Regions from separate parts of the Diaphorobacter sp. LI3 genome, predicted to be linked through region 3. Evidence: predicted binding sites of a transcription regulator. Region 3 holds the regulator's gene; each other region holds the start of a gene.
The links. The regulator LexA, encoded in region 3, represses DNA repair genes until DNA is damaged. The targets are predictions, from matches to a motif close to ACTGTATNNNNATACAGT.
Positions count from the first base shown of each region.

Region 1 (6,691 bases), 370 kb from region 3:
CTGAGCTTCACGCGCCTGGTGCTGGCGCTGGGCAGCGGCTCCAACGCCTTTGGCACCCCGGGCATCGAACACGCCTATCTGCTGGAAAACGTGCGCGATGCGCAGCGCTTTCATGCCGACTGGCTGAGCGCCTGCGCGCGGGCATCGTTCACGGACAAGCGCGCGCTGTCCATCGCCATCGTAGGCGCGGGCGCCACGGGGGTGGAGCTGTCCGCCGAGCTGCTGGAAGCCCATGCAGAGCTGCTGGAGAGCCTGGGCAGCAGCCAGCGTTTTCGGCTGGACGTGACGCTGGTGGAGGCGGGCGACCGCATTCTGGGCGGCCTGCCCGAGCGCATCTCTGCCCAGGCCGCCGTGGCCCTGCGCCGCAAGCAGGTGCGGGTGATGACGGGCACGCGCGTGCTGGAGCTGCGCCCGGGCGTGCTGGTCACCTCGGCCGGAGAGATCGCGGCCGAGATGATGGTCTGGGCCGCGGGCATCAAGGCCGCGGACGCCAACGCCGCGCTGGGCCTGGAAGTGAACCGGCTCAACCAGTTCGTGGTGGACGAGCGGCTGCGCACCTCGGCCCCTGACGTGCTGGCCCTGGGCGACTGCGCGGCCTGCGTGTGGGACGGTGGCCGCATGGTCCCGGCACGCGCGCAGGCCGCGCACCAGCAGGCCGACTACCTGGCGCGCGTGCTGCTGGCGCTGCTGCGCGAGCGCGAGGTGGCGGAGCCCTTCGTCTACCGCGACTTCGGCTCACTCGTGTCGCTGGGCGAGAACAAGGGCGTGGGCAACCTGATGGGCGGCCTGGCGGGGCGCAACTTCTTCGTGGAAGGGCTGATCGCCAAGTGGATGTACATGTCGCTGCACCTGATGCACCACCGCGCCATCCTGGGCCTGGGCAAGACGGCGGTGCTGGCGCTGGCGCGGCTGCTGCAGCAACGCGTGTCGGGGCGGCTCAAACTGCACTGACCGGCGCGACGGCGGCTTCAAAAACCATAGCTGGCAGCGCTTGCTGCGATTAGATTTCAGGCAGTAAATGCCTTGAATTGCTTGAATGGCAAGCGCCAACAGCTCACTTTTTTGATGACTTATCCCGCCAGCAGCTTCTGCACCAGGTCCGCGGCCGTGGACGCGCCGTACTTGCGCATGAGCCGCGCGCGGTAAATCTCCACCGTGCGGTGGCTGATGTCCAGCGCGCGGCCGATCTCCTTGGAGGTCATGCCGTCCAGCAGCCGCGCGGCCACCTCGCGTTCGCGCGCCGTCAGCTCGGCGCGCACGGGGCGCTGCGCGCTCAGGTCCTCGAAGCTCCAGATGCCCGAGGCGTGCGGATCGTTGCGATCCAGCGCGCGACCGGACACGTGGCACCAGAAGGTTTCGCCGTTGGCGCGCTTCATGATGCGGTTGTCGGCATAGTGGCCGCGTGCGTTCAGGATGGGCGCCATGCGTGCGCCCAGCCGCTCATATTCGTCCGGGCTGGGGTAGAGGATCTGGAAGGACTGGCCGATGAGCAGTTCGCGCGAGGCGCCGAACATTTCGCACACATGGCGGTTGCAGTCCACCATGGTGCGGTTGCGCGAAATCACCAGGCCCACGGGTGCCATCTCGAAGGCCAAGCGGTAGTCGGCAACATTCATAGTGGTGCAAGTCTTTAGGGAAAACTACTTAGAAAACTACGTAGTATCGTAGCGCATCCACCCAGCAAACCAGGAGACTGTAGTGAACAAGCTTTACCCCTCGGCGGCCGAAGCGCTCAAGGGCGTCGTGGCCGATGGCCAGCTGATGGCCGTTGGCGGTTTCGGCCTGTGCGGCATTCCAGAGGCTTTGATCGATGCGCTGCAGGCCAGCGGCGTGAAGGACCTCACGGTGATTTCCAACAACGCGGGCGTTGACGGCTTCGGCCTGGGCAAGCTGCTGGAGACGCGCCAGATCAAGAAGATGATCAGCTCCTACGTGGGCGAGAACAAGGAGTTCGAGCGCCAGTACCTCGCGGGCGAGCTGGAGCTGGAGTTCACCCCGCAGGGCACGCTGGCCGAGAAGCTGCGCGCCGGCGGCGCGGGCATCCCGGCCTTCTTCACCAAAACCGGTGTGGGCACCATCGTGGCCGAGGGCAAGGAGCTGCGCGAGTTCGACGGCGAGACCTACGTGATGGAACGCTCGCTGGTGCCGCAGGTCTCGCTGGTCAAGGCGCAGCGGGCCGATAAGTCGGGCAATCTCCAGTTCCGCCTGACGGCGCGCAACTTCAACCCGGCCGCCGCCATGGCCGGCAAGCTGTGCATCGTCGAGGTGGAGGAGGTGGTGGAGACCGGCGCCCTGGACCCCGACCAGATCCACCTGCCCGGCATCTACGTGCACCGCATCGTGCACAACCCGACCCCCGAGAAGCGCATCGAGAAGCGCACCATCACCGAGAAAGCAGGAGCCTGAACCATGCCGTGGACCCAAGACCAGATGGCGGCCCGCGCCGCGCAAGAACTCGAAGACGGCTTCTACGTCAACTTAGGGATAGGCATTCCCACGCTGGTGGCCAATTTCACCGGCGATAAAGAGGTGTGGCTGCAGTCGGAGAACGGCATGCTGGGCATCGGAGCCTTTCCCACCGAGGACAAGGTGGATGCCGACCTCATCAACGCCGGCAAGCAGACCGTCACCACCATCCCCGGTTCGTCCATCTTCAGTTCGGACCAGTCGTTCGCGATGATCCGCGGCGGCAAGATCAACCTGTCCATCCTGGGCGCCATGCAGGTCAGCGAGAAGGGCGACCTGGCCAACTGGATGATCCCCGGCAAGATGGTCAAGGGCATGGGCGGCGCCATGGACCTGGTGGCCGGTGTCAAGCGCGTGATCGTGCTCATGGAGCATGTGGCGCGCAAGAAGGACGGCACCACCGACCTGAAGATCCTGCCGGCCTGCACGCTGCCGCTGACGGGCGTGGGCGTGGTGGACCGCATCATCACCGACCTGGGCGTGATGGACGTCACCCCCGAAGGCCTGAAACTGGTGGAACTGGCGCCGGGTGTGAGCTTCGAGGACATCCAGTCCAAGACCGGCGTGCCGCTGCTGCGCTGAGGACAGGCACCCGCCAGGCCGCCATGCGCATGCACGGCGGGGGCGCGGGGCCAAAACTACGGGCCGGGTGGGATCACCCGGCTTTTTTGTCTTTTTGCGCAAGGCAAAGCGCCGTATAGTGCGCGTGACATTTTTTAACATTTCGTCTGCGCATGAACGCACCCGACCTCAGCCCGGCGGCTTTTGCCGACGGAGACAGCCATTACCTGCGTGCCATCACCGACATGGCCGATCGCCGCACCGTGGTCACGCAGGAAGCGCTTTACACCGACCGGGGCATCAAGCTGGTAGACAAGGGCGCGCGCGTGGACAGCCGGCTCTACGACCGCTTGGTCAAGCACAAGCTGCGCGGTAGCATCGACGAGCATCTGGCCATGGACGACATGGTCAGCGTGCAGTCCATCGTGCAACTGGCCGCGTCGCAGTGCGAGCACGACACGCTGGCCTATCTGCTGGTGCACACGCTGGATGGCATGACCGCCGAGAAGCTGCTCGCGCCCGTGCGCGCCTTGCTGCTGCCGCCGTCGCTGGCCTTCAAGCTCACCGTCATGCGCGAGCAGCATCCGGCGCTGTTCGAGCACAGCGTGCGCATGATGCTGGCGGCCGTGTACCTGGGCATCAAGAGCGGCTGGAGCGACCGCGAATGCGTGCCTCTGGCGACTGCGGCGCTGCTGCACGACATCGGCGTGCTGCACATGGACCCCGTCTGGCACGACCCGGCCAACAAGATGACGGCCGTCGGGCGCCAGCAGCTCATGGCGCACCCCATCACGGCCATGTTGATCATCCGGGGGCAGAACATGTTCCCGCGCGTGGTGGAGCAGGCCGTGCTGGAACACCATGAATGCATGGATGGCAGCGGTTATCCGCGCGGCCTGCAGGGGGACCAGATCTCGCTCATGGGGCAGATCCTGATGGTGGCCGAGGTGGTGGCCGCCTTCTTTGAAAAATACGCCAACGAGGCCGCGGCCCAGCGCCTGTCGCTCACGCTGCGCCTGAACCACCGCAAGTTCCCCGCAGCGCTCATCGCCTGTCTGCTGCCCGTGCTGCAGATACGCGCCGTGCAGACCGATGTGCAGGTCACGCCGGCAGATGTGGAGCGGCTCATTGAACAGCTGTCCACGGCCTTCGGCGACTGGGACACCCGCCGCGCCGGGCTGTCGCCAGAGGCTGCGGAATCCGAGGCCTGCGCCTTCGTGGAGCAGCGGCTTTCCGCGCTGCAAAAAACCCTGTTCGAGGCCGGCTCCCATCCCCAGCAGCAGGCCGAGGCCCTGCAATACCTGCAGGGCGATGAACAAGGCTTGGCCGAACTGGCCCTGCTGGGGCGGGAAGCCCTGTGGCAACTGCAGGGCATCGTGGACGCCACCCACAGCCGCTGGCTCACGCTGCAACACAGCCCGCAGGCGGGCGACCAGGCGGTCGTGCAGTGGCGCGATGCCTGCGCAGTGCGCTTGGCGCAGCGCTGAAATCTGCGCTCCTGACGCACCGCCGGATCAGACGCTAGGCCCTGACGCCGGCCGGGTTGAAACCGCCAACCGCCGATGATTACTGTATATTTGAACAGTATTCATCGGCGGTTCGCATGGCGGCTTTTCTTTCCTCTTCCCTGAACGCGCTGCCCGGCGTCTGGCAGGGCGATGCCTGGGCGCACGCGCCGCAGCCGGCGCTGGCCACGGGCCATGCGCCGCTGGATGCGCAACTGCCCGGTGGGGGGTGGCCGCTGGGGTGCATGAGCGAGTTGCTGCTGCCTCCCCAGGCCCATCCCGAGTGGACCCTGGTGATGCCGGCCCTGGCCGCGCACCTGGCGCAAGGCCCGGGACGCGCGGTACTGGTCACGCCGCCGCTGGAGCCCTTCCTGCCGGCGCTGCAACCCCTGGGGCTTGCCGCCGACCGGCTGTGCTGCATTCACCCGTCCAGCCCGCGTGCGGACATGGCCGCGGCATGGGCTTGCGAGCAGGCGCTGCGTTGCCGCGACGTGCGCGCCGTGCTGGCCTGGCTGCCGCAGGTGCCTGCCGCCATGCTGCGGCGGCTGCAGCTGGCGGCCGCGCAGCACCGCCAACTGCTGTGGGTGATGCGTCCCGAGCGCTCGCGCGCGCAGGCATCGCCCGCGCCGCTGCGCCTGTGGCTGCAACCGCAGGGCGAGGAGCTGCACGTCCATGTCGTCAAGCGGCGCGGCCCGCCGCTGGCGCAGCCCGTGGCACTGCCCGCACGCACGCCGGTACTGGCCGTGGCGCTGCAGGCACAGGCCCAATGGCGCCGCCAGGTGCAGGCGGCCGCCTGGGGCATGGGGGGCCGCACACCGCAGGAGGTGGAGGATGCATTGGCTTGCCTGGCACTTGCCACCCATTGAGGCCACGACCGGGCCTGCCACCGGGCCCGTGATCGGCCTGCCGCCTGCCGCGCAGGGCTGGTGGGCGCTGCGCTTCACGCCGCGCGTAGCCCTTGTGGACGAAGCGCTGCTGCTGGAGGTGAGCGGTACCGAACGCCTGTGGGGCGGGCGCGCCGCTCTGCAAAGCCTGCTGCGTGACCACGCGCCCCCCGGGCCCGAAACCCTGGAGGGCGGGTCTCTCTGGGCCAGTGCGCCCACGGCGCTGCAAGCCCTGGCCCTGCTGCGCCTGCAGCGCCAGGGCCGGCCCGTGCCGCGGCGGCTGCCGCACGATCTGCCGGTTGCCACCCTCTCGGCGCTGCGCCCGCATGCCCAGGCGCTGCAGCAGCTGGGCTGCCGCACCTGGGGCGCCGTGCGTGCGCTGCCGCGCGCCGGGGTGGCGCGGCGCTTCGGCGCCGAACCCCTGGCGGCGCTGGACCGCGCCTGGGGCGACGCACCGCATGGCCTGGACTGGATCACGCTGCCCGAGCAGTTCGCGCTGGAGCTGGAACTGCCCGCGCTGGCCGAATCGGCCCCCGCGCTGCTGTGGGCCGGCCAGCGCCTGCTGGATGCACTGCAGGGCTGGCTGCGCGCGCGCCACCAGGGCGTGCAGGCGCTGGAGCTGGCCTGGCGCCATGACCTGCGCCGTATCGACGGCGTGGACCTGCCCCCCTGGCAGAGCCTCACGCTGCGCACGGCCGAACCGCTGCAGGGCATGGCGCACCTGCGCCGCCTGCTGGCCGAGCGCCTGGCGCACCAGCGCCTGGCCGCGCCCGTGAGCCGGCTGGCGCTGCGCAGCCTGCAAACCGCGCCCATGCCACAGGCCAGCGCGGACCTGCTGCCGCCCCAGCCAGGCGACGCGGGGGCGGGGCAGGGCGAGCCCTGGCACCAGTTCGTCGAGCGCCTCTCGGCCCGCCTGGGCGCGGACAGCCTGCGGGTGCCGCGGTCCCAGGCAGACCACCGTCCCGAATGCATGCAACAGTGGCAACCGGCCTTGGCGGCCCGCGCCTCGCCGCCGGCGCCCGCACAGGACTGCACCCTCGCGCCCTTGCTTCCGCCCTGGCTCGTGCGGCCTGCGCGGCCGCTGGCCCTGCGCGGCAGCCGGCCTTGCCTGCACGGCCAGCCGCTGCGCTTGCTGGACGGGCCGCAGCGCGTGGAAACCGGCTGGTGGGAGGCCGCAGCGGACCTGAACGACGACGAGAGCGATGTGCAGGTCAGTGCACAAAATGGCGCGCAGGATGGTGGCTCGGCCCTGGTGCGGCGCGACTATTTCGTTGC
Region 1 covers NZ_CP094346.1:2,229,080-2,235,770, forward strand. The annotation lists gene MRB47_RS10310 (NAD(P)/FAD-dependent oxidoreductase) at 1-951, shown strand, start outside; gene MRB47_RS10315 (PAS and helix-turn-helix domain-containing protein) at 1,071-1,616, opposite strand; gene MRB47_RS10320 (CoA transferase subunit A) at 1,699-2,406, shown strand; gene MRB47_RS10325 (3-oxoacid CoA-transferase subunit B) at 2,410-3,048, shown strand; gene MRB47_RS10330 (HD-GYP domain-containing protein) at 3,201-4,514, shown strand; gene imuA (translesion DNA synthesis-associated protein ImuA) at 4,631-5,398, shown strand; gene MRB47_RS10340 (Y-family DNA polymerase) at 5,364-6,691, shown strand, end outside.
Region 1: imuA (translesion DNA synthesis-associated protein ImuA) is a predicted target of LexA. The motif match lies at 4,596-4,613, and genes of this name have one in related genera.

Region 2 (6,691 bases), 860 kb from region 3:
GTGTACCACTACATGGGCTGCAGCACCTTCAGCGAATACACCGTGGTGGCCGAGGTGTCGCTGGCCAAGGTTCACCCCGATGCCAACCCCGAGCAGGTCTGCCTGCTGGGCTGCGGCGTGACCACCGGGCTGGGCGCGGTCAAGAACACCGCCAAGGTGCAGCCGGGCGACAGCGTGGCCGTGTTCGGCCTGGGCGGCATCGGCCTGGCGGTGATCCAGGGCGCCCGACTGGCCGGCGCGGGCCGCATCATCGCCATCGACACCAACCCGAGCAAGTTCGACCTGGCACGCACCTTTGGAGCCACCGACTGCGTGAACCCCAAGGACTTCGACAAGCCCATCCAGCAGGTGATCGTGGAGATGACTGGCTGGGGTGTGGACCACAGCTTCGAGTGCATTGGCAACGTCAACGTGATGCGTGCGGCGCTTGAATGCGCACACCGCGGCTGGGGGCAAAGCGTGATCATCGGCGTGGCCGGTGCGGGACAAGAGATCTCGACTCGCCCGTTCCAGCTCGTCACGGGCCGCAAGTGGCTGGGTACGGCCTTCGGCGGCGTCAAGGGCCGCAGCGAACTGCCCGGCATGGTGGAGGACGCCATGGCCGGCAAGATCGAGCTCGCCCCGTTCGTCACCCACACCATGGGCCTCACGGACATCAATCAGGCGTTCGACCTGATGCACGAGGGCAAGTCGATCCGCTCGGTGGTGAACTACGCTGCATAAAAAACAGAAGCGCTTGGCGCTTGATGCACAAGGGGTTCCAGTACTTTTATTACTGAATCCCTCCCATACCAAGCGCCAACAGCTACTTAAAAAGGAGCAACACGCCCATGTCCGACACCCTGGAACAACTCTCGGCCCACGCCTGCTTTGGCGGCGAGCAACGCTTTTACCGCCATGCTTCGCACGCAGTGGGTCTGCCGATGCGCTTCGCCGTCTACCTGCCGCCCCGTGCGCTGGCAGTCGAGAGTGCGGATAGAAAGGTCCCCGCGCTGCTCTACCTGGCGGGCCTGACCTGCACCGAGGAGACCTTCCCCATCAAGGCCGGCGCCCAGCGCCTGGCGGCAGAGCTGGGCCTGGCCCTCATCACCCCCGACACCAGCCCGCGCGGCGCGGGCGTGGCGGGCGAGGCCGACGCCTGGGACTTCGGCGTGGGCGCGGGCTTCTATTTGGACGCCACGCAAGCCCCCTGGTCCACGCACTGGCGCATGGAAAGCTACCTGCTGGAGGAACTGCTGCCGCTTGTCACCAACGCCCTGCCCATCGACGGTGCCCGGCTGGGCCTGTTTGGCCACAGCATGGGCGGCCATGGCGCGCTGACGCTGGCACTGCGCCACCCGGGCCGGTTCAAGAGCCTGTCGGCCTTCGCACCCATCTGCGCCCCCACGCGCTGCCCCTGGGGCGAGAAGGCGTTCACCGGCTACCTGGGCCCGGACCGCACCTCCTGGGGAGAGCACGACGCCACCGTGCTCATGGAGAACCAGCCCCTCGCGCCCTACCCCGGCGGCATCCTCATCGACCAGGGGCTGGACGACAAATTCCTGGCCGATCAATTGCACCCGCACCTGTTCGAGGCGGCCTGCAGCGCCATCGGCCAGCCGCTCACGCTGCGCCGCCACGCGGGCTATGACCACGGCTACTACTTCATCCAGAGCTTCATCGACGACCACCTGCGCCACCACGCGCAGCAGTTGGGCGCCTGAGGCAGTGTGAACGAACCGCCCGGCTCGCTCTTTCAGCCCAACCTGTCCGCGCGCCGTTGCGGATGCCCGCTACAGCCCGCACGAGGGGTGCGCCTTGCGCCGCGACTGGCCGCGATTGGCCGCGTTTCTGCCGCCCTTTCGCGGTGGCCCGGGCCGCCCGAGGTCATGCACCGTCTGACACCCGACGCCCGCCAAACCGCTCACACCGGGCGGGGCGCACCCACCGCGTAAGCGCGCAGGTCACGCCCGCCGATGCCCAGCGCCGGCCACAGAGCGCGCCACTGCGCAATGTGGGCACTGGCGAAGTGCCGGTCCAGGTCGTCCTGGCTGCGCCACAGCTCATGCACGTGGATCAGCCCTGCGTCCAGCACATCCTGCGCATACGCATATTCGATGCACCCCGGTTCGGCCCGTGAGGCCTGCACCATCGCCCGCATGGCCGGCAGCGCGGCGGCCAGCCCGTCCGCCGGCAGGCGGATGGTTCCTACGATCAACAGCATTCAGCACTCCCTCCCTACAGCAAAGCGCCCATGCTAGCCGCGGCGCGCACCGCGCTCAGAACAGCACGCCCTGCCCGCGCGCCAGCGCCGGGCGGTACTGCGACAGGTCCAGTTCCGTGCGCTGGCGGTTCAGGCCCAGGCGCGCACAGGTCTTCTCGAAGCGCTGGCGCAACAGGTCGGCCCACAGGCCCGAGCCCTTCATGCGCGTGGCGTGGCTGCTGTCGTAGCTCTTGCCCGCGATACGCGCGGTTGCGTCGATGCCGTGCAGATCCTGAATGCGCGCCAGGACGCGTTCGGCACGCTGCGGGTAGTGCAGTTGCAGCCACTCGCGCATCAGGGCATTGAGTTCCCACGGCAGGCGGATCACCGTGTAGAAGGCCGAGGTGGCGCCCGCATCGCGCGCGGCGGCCAGCACCTGCTCCATGTCCTCCGTGATGAAAGGAATCTGCGGCGCCACGCTCACGCCGACGGGCACGCCGGCGTCGGCCAGCGCGCGGATGGTGCGCAGCCGCCGATGCGGCGCGGCCGCGCGCGGCTCCAGCACGCGGGCCAGGCGCGCATCCAGCGTGGTGATGGTCACGTAGGCCGCCGCCAGCCGGCTGTGCGCCAGCGGAGCCAGCAGGTCCAGGTCACGTTCCACGCCGCTGCTCTTGGTGATCAGCGAGAACGGGTGTCGTGCATCGCGCATCACCTCGATCAGCGCACGCGTGAGGCGCAGCTCACGCTCCACCGGCTGGTAGCAGTCGGTGGCGGAGCCGATGTTGACCACCGAAGGCCGATGGCTGACGCGCGCCAGCTCGCCCCGCAGCACCTCGGCGATATTGCGCTTGGCGATGATGCGGGTCTCGAAGTCCAGCCCCGGCGACAGGTTGAGGTAGCTGTGCGTGGGCCGTGCGTAGCAGTACACACAGCCATGCTCGCAGCCGCGGTAAGGGTTCACCGACTGCTCGAAGAAAATGTCGGGCGAATCGTTGCCGCACAGCGCGCTGCGCGCGTCTTCCCAGATCACCTGGGTCAGCGGCGCGGCGGGCGCGGCACTTTCGTCGCCCGTCACACCCTCCTCCGGCCCGCCCCAGCCGTCGTCAAACGCCTCGCGCGCATCGCGCATAAAGCGGTGGGCCATACGCGTGGCCGTACCCCGCCCCTTGAGCGGCTGCGCGGGCGCCCATACGACAGGAGCCAGTGAGGGCGGGGGGTCGTCTTCGGAATGCATTGAATGACTGTATAAATAAACAGTTATTCTGGCAATATCCAAAGGCCTACGCCATTTGCCGGAGGGCTGCAAGCGCAGCGCAATTCGCACTGCGCGCGTGTGAGATCGCTTGGCAAACGCGGCACCAGGCCGCACAATTCACCACTTCCGCACCCAATTTGGTGCTTTTTTTGAGAACATGCCTTGGCCCGGACAACCCCGTTGCCCGGGCTTTTGTCCGTTTGAGCGCGGCTGCCCGGCAGACGCGCTTTCACTATCGTTTACAAGGGAATCACACCATGCAGCGCAAGCCCCACATCATCCTGTCGTCCCTGGACCTGGAGCGCATCGAAGCCCTGCTGGAAAAACAAACCGCCCCCTTTCCTGGCCGCGAGGCACTGGAGGCCGAGCTGGACCGCGCCGACGTGTTCGATCCCAAGGACATGCCCCCCAATGTGGTGACCATGAATTCCACCGTGCGCTTCACGCTGCTGGAAACCGGCAAGACGAACACGCTGACGCTGGTCTACCCGAAGGAGATGGACGGCTCAGGCGACAAGGTGTCGGTGTTCGCACCCGTCGGCATCGCACTGCTGGGCCTGAGCGTGGGCGACGAATTCCAGATGCCCAGCCCCACCGGCCAGGTCACTGTGCGCGTGGACGCCATTGATTTCCAACCCGAGAACGCGGGTGAACTGCATCGCTGAGCGCGATCGCACCACCCAAGACCCGAGGCAGCCATGACTGGCTGCCTTTTTTTCGTCAGCGCAGGCCTGCCATGAGCGCGGTGGTCAGCAGGCCGGTTCCCACGAGCCCGGCCTGCCAGCGCAGCGCAGATTGCCATGTGGGAACGTGGCGCTCCACACGCTCGTACAGCAGGTGGCCCGCGGCGATCGACAGCACGAAAGCGATGCCCATGCCCGCCATCGCGGCGGCTACTGACTGCGGCCAGAAGTAGCTTTCCACCGCGTTGACGAGCACGCACACCGCAAAGTGCACGAGGAATACCGAATACGAGATCTGCCCCAGTCGGCTGAGCGGTGCCCAGCCTTGCCAGCGCTGCATGGCCGGGCTGCGCATGGCCACCACCAGCAGCAGCGCAGTCACGCCGGCCAGCGCAATGCGGGGGCGCCACTCCAGCGCCAACGCAGCCACCACCAGCGCCGCGATCAGCAGCGCCCAGCTCCAGGCTCCCAGCGCCCGGGGCGACTGCACGGCCCAGTAGGCCAGCATGCCAAGGCCATAGGCACCGAAGAAATACACCGCCCAGACGTCCCAATCGGCGTCGCGGTTGAAGTACAGCAGCGAGGCGGCGACGCCCGTCGCCACGAGTGCCTGCGCGCCGCTCAGGGCCCAGGGCCAGTAGCGGGACATGCCGCGCGCACGCAGCGCCACCGCCGCGCGTGATACCCCAGTCAGGACCAGCGTGGTGAGCGCAAACAGCTGAAAGTCGATGGCCACGTACCAGACGCCGGCCGACAGCGACTCCTCGTCCAGCACGCTTTGCAGCAGCAGCGCATGCGCGAGCAACTGGCCCAGGTCCGGCACGTCGGATACCGAGGCGTGATCGAACCACGGTTGCACGGTCGCCTGCACGACGATGGCGATCACCAGCGCCACCGCGTAGGGCACCACCAGGCGCACGAAACGCCGTGCGATGCGCTGGGCAGGGTCGGTAAAGCGCGCCTGCCCCTGCGGCGCCAGACTGGCCGCTGCCAGGAATCCCCCCAGCACCAGGAACACCTGCACCGCCATGCGCGCGTATTCGTAGAGCCAGTCGATCAACCCCGGCACCGCTTGGCGCGCCACGTCGGACATGGGCCCGTAGAACGCCAGGTGGTGCCAGACGATGGCGGCGCAGGCCAGGCCTTTGGTGCAGTCGATCAACGCACTGCGGGAGGCATGAGACGGGGTGTGCTGGGACATTCAAAACAGGAACACCGTGCAGGCAGCAGGCCTGCGACGGGGGTTCACGGTAATCGGGCAAGCCCGAGATTTTGCGCCTTTTGCGCTGATGCTGCTGACCGCTACACAGCGCACGTGCATCAACAAAAACGGCGCCCCTGGGGCGCCGTAGGGCCAACGGGGCTACGTTGCAGCCCCGCGCGGGCATCAGCCCAGGGCCAGGCGCTCGCGCGCTTGCTGGTATTCGCGGCGCAGGCGCGCGACGAGTTCAGCCGTCGAAGTGACCTCGGTGATGCTGCCGATGCCCTGGCCGCAGCCCCAGATGTCCTTCCATGCCTTCTTGGCGTCGCCACCGAAGTTCATCTTGCTCGGATCGGACTCCGGTAGGTTGTCGGGATCCAGGCCCGCCGCGCGGATCGACGGCGCCAGGTAGTTGCCGTGCACACCCGTGAACAGATTGCTGTAGACGATGTCGTCGGAGTTGCCCTCGACGATGGCCTGCTTGTACGCATCGATGGCGCGCGCCTCGTGCGTGGCGATGAAGGCCGAGCCGATATAGGCGAAGTCCGCGCCCATGGCCTGCGCGGCCAGGATGGCGCCGCCCGAGGCGATGGAGCCCGACAGCGCGAGCGGACCGTCAAACCATTGGCGGATTTCCTGGATCAGCGCAAACGGGCTCTTCACCCCTGCGTGCCCCCCCGCGCCCGCCGCCACGGCGATGAGGCCGTCGGCCCCCTTCTCGATGGCCTTGTGCGCGAACTTGTTGTTGATGATGTCGTGCAGCACGATGCCGCCCCAGCTGTGCACGGCCTGGTTCACGTCCTCGCGCGCGCCCAGGCTGGTGATGACGATCGGCACCTTGTACTTGGCGCAGATCTGCATGTCGTGCTCCAGCCGGTCGTTGCTCTTGTGCACGATCTGGTTGATAGCGAACGGAGCGGAGGGCGACTCGGGATGCGCCTTGTCCCACGCCGCCAGCGTTTCGGTGATCTCGGCGAGCCAGTCGTCGAGTTGCTCCGCCGGCCGTGCGTTGAGCGCAGGCATGGAGCCCACGATGCCGGCCTTGCACTGCTCGATCACGAGCTGGGGGTTGCTGATGATGAACAGCGGCGAGCCGATGACGGGCAGCGAGGGTTTCTGCAACGCTGGGGGCAGTTTGGACATTCGGACGGTCTCCATAATAAAAATGGGCTGTAGCGCTTTACCCGCAAGCGCTAACAGCTATCAAAACAGAAGCAATTTTCAGAATGCTTCCAGCGGCAGAGCCGTGACGCTGGCCGCACCGTGCACGATTGCGTCGCGCTGGCCCGGCGCCTTGGTCAGCAGGTGGTCGGCATAGAAGCGCGCCGTGGCGATCTTGGCCTGCATGAAGGCCACGTCCTGTCCCTTGG
Region 2 covers NZ_CP094346.1:1,742,499-1,749,189, reverse strand. The annotation lists gene MRB47_RS08105 (S-(hydroxymethyl)glutathione dehydrogenase/class III alcohol dehydrogenase) at 1-723, shown strand, start outside; gene fghA (S-formylglutathione hydrolase) at 831-1,703, shown strand; gene MRB47_RS08095 (putative quinol monooxygenase) at 1,904-2,203, opposite strand; gene MRB47_RS08090 (PA0069 family radical SAM protein) at 2,259-3,416, opposite strand; gene rnk (nucleoside diphosphate kinase regulator) at 3,695-4,102, shown strand; gene MRB47_RS08080 (acyltransferase family protein) at 4,158-5,321, opposite strand; gene MRB47_RS08075 (NAD(P)H-dependent flavin oxidoreductase) at 5,508-6,464, opposite strand; gene MRB47_RS08070 (acyl-CoA dehydrogenase) at 6,543-6,691, opposite strand, start outside.
Region 2: MRB47_RS08090 (PA0069 family radical SAM protein) is a predicted target of LexA. The motif match lies at 3,423-3,440, and genes of this name have one in related genera.

Region 3 (6,691 bases):
GTGGCGCGGGCGCTGGCCGATGCCGCCACTGCGGGGCCGAACAGCGTGGTCATCATCAGCGCCGACGCATCAGCCCCCCACCAGTCCGTGGTCACGGTGATGGAGGCCGCGCGCCGCGTGGGTCTGTCGCAGATCACCTTTGCCACCCAGTCGTCGGCCACGGCCGGCAAGTAAGCCTGCGCCGATGGCCGCGCCCGGCCGCCCGTCCCCCCTGGCCGAGCGGCTGCGCGCCGCCTGGCAGCACCGTGGCGCGCTGGCCCTGGCGTTGTGGCCGCTTTCGCTGCTGTACGGCGTGCTCACGGCGCTGCGCCGCGCGCTCTATCGCACGGGTCTGCTGCGCAGCGAGCGGCTGCCCGTGCCCGTCATCGTGGTCGGCAACGTGATAGCTGGCGGCGCCGGCAAAACGCCCGTGACCCTGGCCGTGGTGCGCCACCTGCAGGCCCGCGGCTGGCGGCCGGGCGTCATCTCGCGGGGATACGGCCGCGCCACCGCAGACTGCCGCGAAGTGCTGCCCGCCAGCAGCGCGGCCGAGGTGGGCGACGAGCCGCTGCTCATCGCCCGCGCCAGCGGCGCCCCGGTCTTCGTGGCGCGCAGGCGTGCCCAGGCAGGGCGCGCGCTGCTGGCCGCCCACCCCGCCACCAACATCCTGGTTTGCGACGACGGCCTGCAGCACCTGGCCCTGGCGCGCGACCTGGAAGTCTGCGTCTTCAACGACGAAGGCGCCGGCAACGGCTGGCTGTTGCCCGCCGGCCCGCTGCGCGAACCCTGGCCGCGCGCGGTGGACCTGGTGCTCCACGCCGGCTCCCCGCCCGGAGGGGGCGCGCCGCAATTCGCGCTGTCACGTGAACTCGCCGCCCATGCCGTGAATGCCAGCGGGCAGCACCTGCCGCTGGAGCAATTGCAGGGCGAACCGTCGCACGCACTCGCGGCGATCGCGCGGCCGCACGACTTTTTTGCGATGCTGCACGCGAGGGGCCTCCAGCCCGAGAGCGAGGAAGCACTGCCCGATCACTATGATTTTTGTAGCTGGAAGCGCCCGCCGAATAAGCGCTTACGGCTGATTTGTACCGAAAAAGACGCCGTCAAGCTCTGGCCCGCGCACCCGGACGCGCTGGCCGTGCCGCTGGCCGTGCGGATCCCGCCGGCCTTCTTCGACGCGCTCGACGCCCGCCTGGCGTCGCTATCATCGTCCGGCCATTGAGGAACACCATGGACCCCAAACTGCTTGAACTGCTGGTCTGCCCCGTCACCAAGGGCCCGCTGACCTACGACCGCGAACGCCAGGAACTCATCTCGCGCAGCGCACGGCTGGCCTATCCCGTGCGCGACGGCATTCCCGTGCTGCTGGAAAACGAGGCCCGCCCCTTGAGCGACGAGGAGCTGGAACAGTGAGTCGCGCCGCACCGTTCACGGTGCTGATACCGGCGCGCCTGGCCTCCACCCGCCTGCCCAACAAGCCCCTGGCCGATATCGCCGGGCTGCCCATGGTGGTGCATGTGGCCCGCCGCGCCAGCCAGAGCGGCGCCCAACGCTGCGTGGTCGCGGCGGACGACGCGCGCATCGTCCAGGCCTGCCAGGCGCATGGGGTGCAGGCTCTGCTGACGCGCGCCGACCACGCCAGCGGCAGCGATCGCCTGGCCGAGGCCTGCGAGCTGCTGGGCCTGGCGGGCGAAGACATTGTGGTGAACGTACAGGGTGACGAGCCCCTCATCGACCCACGGCTGATCGACGCCGTGGCCGCACTGCTGCATGCACGCGGCGATGCCAGCATGGGCACCGCCGCGCACGCCATCGACAGCGCGGAGGACTTTGCGAACCCTAACGTGGTGAAGGTGGTGCTGGACGCGCAGGGCCTCGCGCACTACTTCAGCCGCGCCCCCATCCCCCATGCACGCGACCACGCGCCGGGCAGCCTCTGGTGGCAGCCGGGCCAACCGGGGGTGCCCGTGGGTTTCGCACCGCTACGGCACATCGGCATCTACAGCTACCGGGCAGGCTTTCTGCGCCACTTTCCACAGCTGCCAGCGGCGCCGACCGAGCAACTGGAAGCGCTGGAGCAGCTGCGCGCCCTCTGGCACGGGCACCGCATCGCCGTGCACGTGACCGGCAGCGCACCCGGTGCGGGCGTGGACACGCCAGCCGACCTGGAGCGCGTGCGCACCCTCCTGGGCGGCTAGCGCGGCCGTCAGCTTGGCGCATGGCCCGCGTGCTATCCTTGTTCGCAACAAGAGCACCTGTCCCGCGCTGGCGCGCCGACGGCAAGCGTGCCCGCTGATTTCAAAACACTAGAGGACATCCATGAGACTGATTCTGCTCGGCGCTCCCGGCGCCGGAAAGGGTACGCAGGCCGCGTTCATCTGCCAGAAATTCGGCATCCCCCAGATCTCCACCGGCGACATGCTGCGCGCCGCCGTCAAGGCCGGCACGCCCCTGGGCCTGCAGGCCAAGGCCGTCATGGATGCGGGCCAGCTCGTCAGCGACGACCTGATCATTAACCTGGTGAAGGAGCGCATCGCCGAGCCCGACTGTGCCCAGGGTTTCCTGTTCGACGGCTTCCCACGCACCATCCCCCAGGCAGACGCCATGAAAGCCGCGGGCGTGAAGCTCGACTATGTGCTGGAGATCGACGTGCCGTTCGACGCCATCATCGAGCGCATGAGCGGCCGCCGCTCCCACCCGGCTTCGGGCCGCACCTACCACGTGAAGTTCAACCCGCCCAAGGTCGAAGGCAAGGACGACGTGACGGGCGAGCCCCTGGTGCAGCGCGAGGACGACAAGGAAGAAACCGTCAAGAAGCGCCTGCAGGTCTACAGCGACCAGACCCGTCCGCTGGTGGACTATTACTCCAGCTGGGCCAAGACCGATCCCGCCAACGCGCCCAAGTATCGTGCCATTCAAGGCACCGGCAGCGTGGAGGAAATCACCCAGCGCGCCCTGACGGCACTGTCAAGCTGACGAACCCGCCGCCGGCGCCCGCCAACGCCCCGCAACGCGGGGCGTTGTGCTTTGTGCCCAGGCAAGCGCCTCGGCCCATGACGGTGCTTATGAATTAGCGGACTGCATCAACTCCAGCAGCAGGCTGACCCGTGCCTTCACAGGGCTCAGCCCATCCGCATCGCGCCAGGGCGTACCCGTCAGGTCCATCATCCGCCCCTGCGGGCAGCGCGAAGCCACGCGCACCTGCACCCCGGCCGCCACGGCACGCGCGAGCGCGGCCTCCAGCGCATGGTGCAGCGTGCCATTGCCGGTGGCGGCCACCACGATGCCGCGCACGCCCTTCTCCACCAGCCAGTCCACCAACGCGCCATCCGCGCTGGCGTGGCTGAGGACGATTTCCACGCGTGGCCAGGCTGCATCTGGCAGGATCGGCACCAGCGCGCCATGCGCGGGCTGTTCCACCTGCGGCGCAAGGCCGCGGGCCCAGCGCACGCGCCCCGCTTCCATCCATCCCAGAGGCCCAGCATCGCCGGAGTCGAACGCGTCCAGCCGCAGCGGGTGCACCTTGCTCACCTCGCGTGCCCCGTGCACCACGCCAGCGGCCGCCATCAGAACCCCCCGCGCTGAGGGATCGGCCGCCAGCGTGACGGCATCCAGCAGGTTCTGCGGCCCGTCCGGCGCGAGCGCCGTGGCCGGGCGCATGGCACAGGTCAGTACCACCGGCTTGGCGGTGGTATCGAGCAGGTTGTGCAGCAGCCAGGCGGTTTCCTCCAGCGTATCCGTGCCGTGGGTGACGACGACGCCGGCAACGGCCGGGTCGGCCAGGTGTGCGGCGCAGCGACCGGCCAGGCGCGCCCACACGTCAAAGCCCATGTCCTTGCTGTCCAGCTGCGCCACCTGTTCGGCCACCAGCGCGCCGCCCCCGGCCTGCACCAGCCCGGGCACCGCGGCCAGCAATTGCTCCACGCCGATCTGCCCGGCCGTGTAGCCCACGTTCGCACCTTGCACCGCGGAAGAGCCCGCAATCGTGCCGCCGGTGCCCATAACGACGATTTTTCTTGCAGCTGCCACTTGCATCCCTCCAAAAACTGTTCAAAAATACAGATACTGGATTAAAAAACAGTAACCCACTCAACCACCGACCGCATTGGATCGCACCATGCTCGACAGTCCCAAGCTCACCGCCCGCCAGCAGCAGATCCTGGACCTGATCCAGACCGCCATCGCGCGCACCGGCGCCCCGCCCACCCGCGCCGAGATCGCGGCAGAGCTGGGTTTCAAGTCCGCCAACGCGGCCGAGGAGCACCTGCAGGCGCTGGCCCGCAAGGGCGTGATCGAACTGGTCAGCGGCACCTCGCGCGGCATCCGCCTGCGCGGCGAAACCGTGCGCAACATCAATGCGGCGCGCGGCGCCCAGTTCAACCTGCCGATACCCGGCCTGTCGCAGCTCACGCTGCCGCTGGTGGGCCGCGTGGCGGCCGGCTCGCCCATTCTCGCCCAGGAGCATGTGGACCAGACCTATACGGTGGAAGGCAGCCTGTTTGCGCACAAGCCCGACTACCTGCTCAAGGTGCGCGGCATGTCCATGCGCGACGCGGGCATCATGGACGGCGACCTGCTCGCCGTACAGGCAACGCGCGAGGCGCGCAACGGGCAAATCATCGTGGCGCGCCTGGGCGATGACGTCACGGTCAAGCGCCTGCGCCGCACAGGCAGCGCCATCGAACTGCTGCCCGAGAACCCCGACTACCCGGTGATCCGCGTCGAGCCGGGCGAACCTTTCGAGATCGAAGGGCTGGCCGTGGGCCTGATACGCAACACCATGCTCATGTAGTCCGTTGAATGCAGCGCCGCCGCAGGTGGCGGGCGTTTGGCAGGCGGTAGCCCGGGCATGCCCCGTGGCTGCGGCATGCCAACCCTGCGGATGCGCGCTTGACGTCCTTGGCAATCCTGCCTGTGTTCCACCTTCATGCCCTGGCATGCCGGAGTCTTCACATGGGATTTGCCCTCTTTGCCTTTGCCTCCCTTTCCCGCCCCTTGCGCCGCCTGCGCCGATGGGGACTGGCTGCACGCCATATGTCGCGCGGCGCGGCAACCTCTGCCTGCACCACGCACGGACGCGCCGATGCGCTCCAGGGAGCGACGCCCAACGCCGGCCCTCTCGATAGCCCCGCCGTGGCGGGTATGGCGCAAGAAAATCCGGCCCGCCACCGCGCCTTTGCCATGCCTGCCGCGGATGCGGCCATGCAGCACACAGGTCTGCGGCCTGCGATCTCCACCCGTTCGCTCCCCCTGCGCGTGATCCTGCGCCATGACACCGACGACGCCTGCAAGCTCGTGATTTCCGGCCGCATGGCCGATGTGTGCGCGGAACTGGAGCGCCTGGCCCTGCGCTGACCGCGGGGCACTGCTGCGACCGCTTCTGACACTTTTCGAAGGCGTCGCGGCCGCAGCGCGTTCATCGCAGGCCCGTTTCTACAATGCACGGCACTTGCAACTTCCCGCCCCCAAGCACGCCATGACCCACGAGTCCCGCCTGGACCGCTTGCTGCGGCAACTGCTGTGGGGCCGGCGCACGGCCGCGCTGGCAACGCTGCAAACCCTGCCCGGCGCGGAATCGGTGCCATTCACAACGCCGGCGGTGTCGTTCGTTCCGTATGCCATCGACTCCACGGCCCAGGTGCTGGTATTGCATGTCAGCGCCCTCGCCGCCCATACCCGCAACCTGCGGCAATCGCCCGCGGTTTCTCTCCTGATCACGGCGCCCGAGGACGCGGCCCAGCCCGTGCATGCGCTGGAGCGCGTTGCCATCCAAGGGCAAGCCGTACTGCTTGCGCCCGAGGCAGCCGCCAGCGCGCGCGCCGCCTACCTGCGGCGCTTTCCTGAGGCAGCGCCCATGACGACGCTGGGCGACTTCCAGTTCGTGCAGATCATCCCTTCGGTGGGCCGCCACGTGGCAGGGTTTGGCGCGGCGCGGGACTTGTCCGCCGAAGAGCTGAAGGCGCTGCTCACGTCTTGACGCTGGGGCGATCGGCGCCGCCAGCAGTTGGATGGCAAGGGCCGTTCCGCCCAGGCGAGCGCTGGCGGCCGCTAGCCCGGTGCCCGGGAAGGCCACACACAGGTCGCGGCCAGGGCCGGCTGGGTGACGGGTTGGCGGACGCTCGCGGTGCGCGCCAAAGCATGAACGGCCCCGCCCACGGCAGCCGGTGGCGGCACACCTGTCCTGCAGGCTTGCCCCGCGCGAGAGCCCCTCAAGACACCAGTTGCGACCAGACCTTGTCCAGCCGCTTGCCGCTGACCGGATACGGCGTGCGCAACTCCTGCGCGAAGAAGCTCACGCGCAGTTCCTCCAGCATCCAGCGGTACTCCTGCATGCGGGCGTCCACCTGGCCCTTGCGCTCGGCGACCAGGCGCCAGTACCGCTGCTCCAGCGGCTGCAGTTCCTTGAGCTTGGCGGCATCGCGTGCCGGGTCGGCGCGGTACTTGTCCAGACGCGTGGTGATGGCCTTGAGGTAGCGCGCGTAGTGCTGCAGCTGCGCCCAGGGCGCGGCGGCGATGAAGTGCTTGGGCATCAGGCGCTGCAGCTGCTGTGACGCGTCGGCCGTGGCCTCGGGAGCGTTCTTGGTGTCCTTGATCTTGCGCTGCGTGGCGGCGTATTCGATGAGGATGGCCGCCGCCATGCGCGCCACCTCGTTGGCGATCAGCGTGAGGCGCCCGCGCCCGTCCTGCACGCGCTGCTTGAACTGTGCCTCGT
Region 3 covers NZ_CP094346.1:2,603,747-2,610,437, forward strand. The annotation lists gene MRB47_RS12030 (ExbD/TolR family protein) at 1-174, shown strand, start outside; gene lpxK (tetraacyldisaccharide 4'-kinase) at 185-1,201, shown strand; gene MRB47_RS12040 (Trm112 family protein) at 1,210-1,392, shown strand; gene kdsB (3-deoxy-manno-octulosonate cytidylyltransferase) at 1,389-2,177, shown strand; gene adk (adenylate kinase) at 2,299-2,955, shown strand; gene MRB47_RS12055 (asparaginase) at 3,043-4,014, opposite strand; gene lexA (transcriptional repressor LexA) at 4,097-4,771, shown strand; gene MRB47_RS12065 (hypothetical protein) at 4,933-5,334, shown strand; gene MRB47_RS12070 (CREG family protein) at 5,456-5,956, shown strand; gene hrpA (ATP-dependent RNA helicase HrpA) at 6,189-6,691, opposite strand, start outside.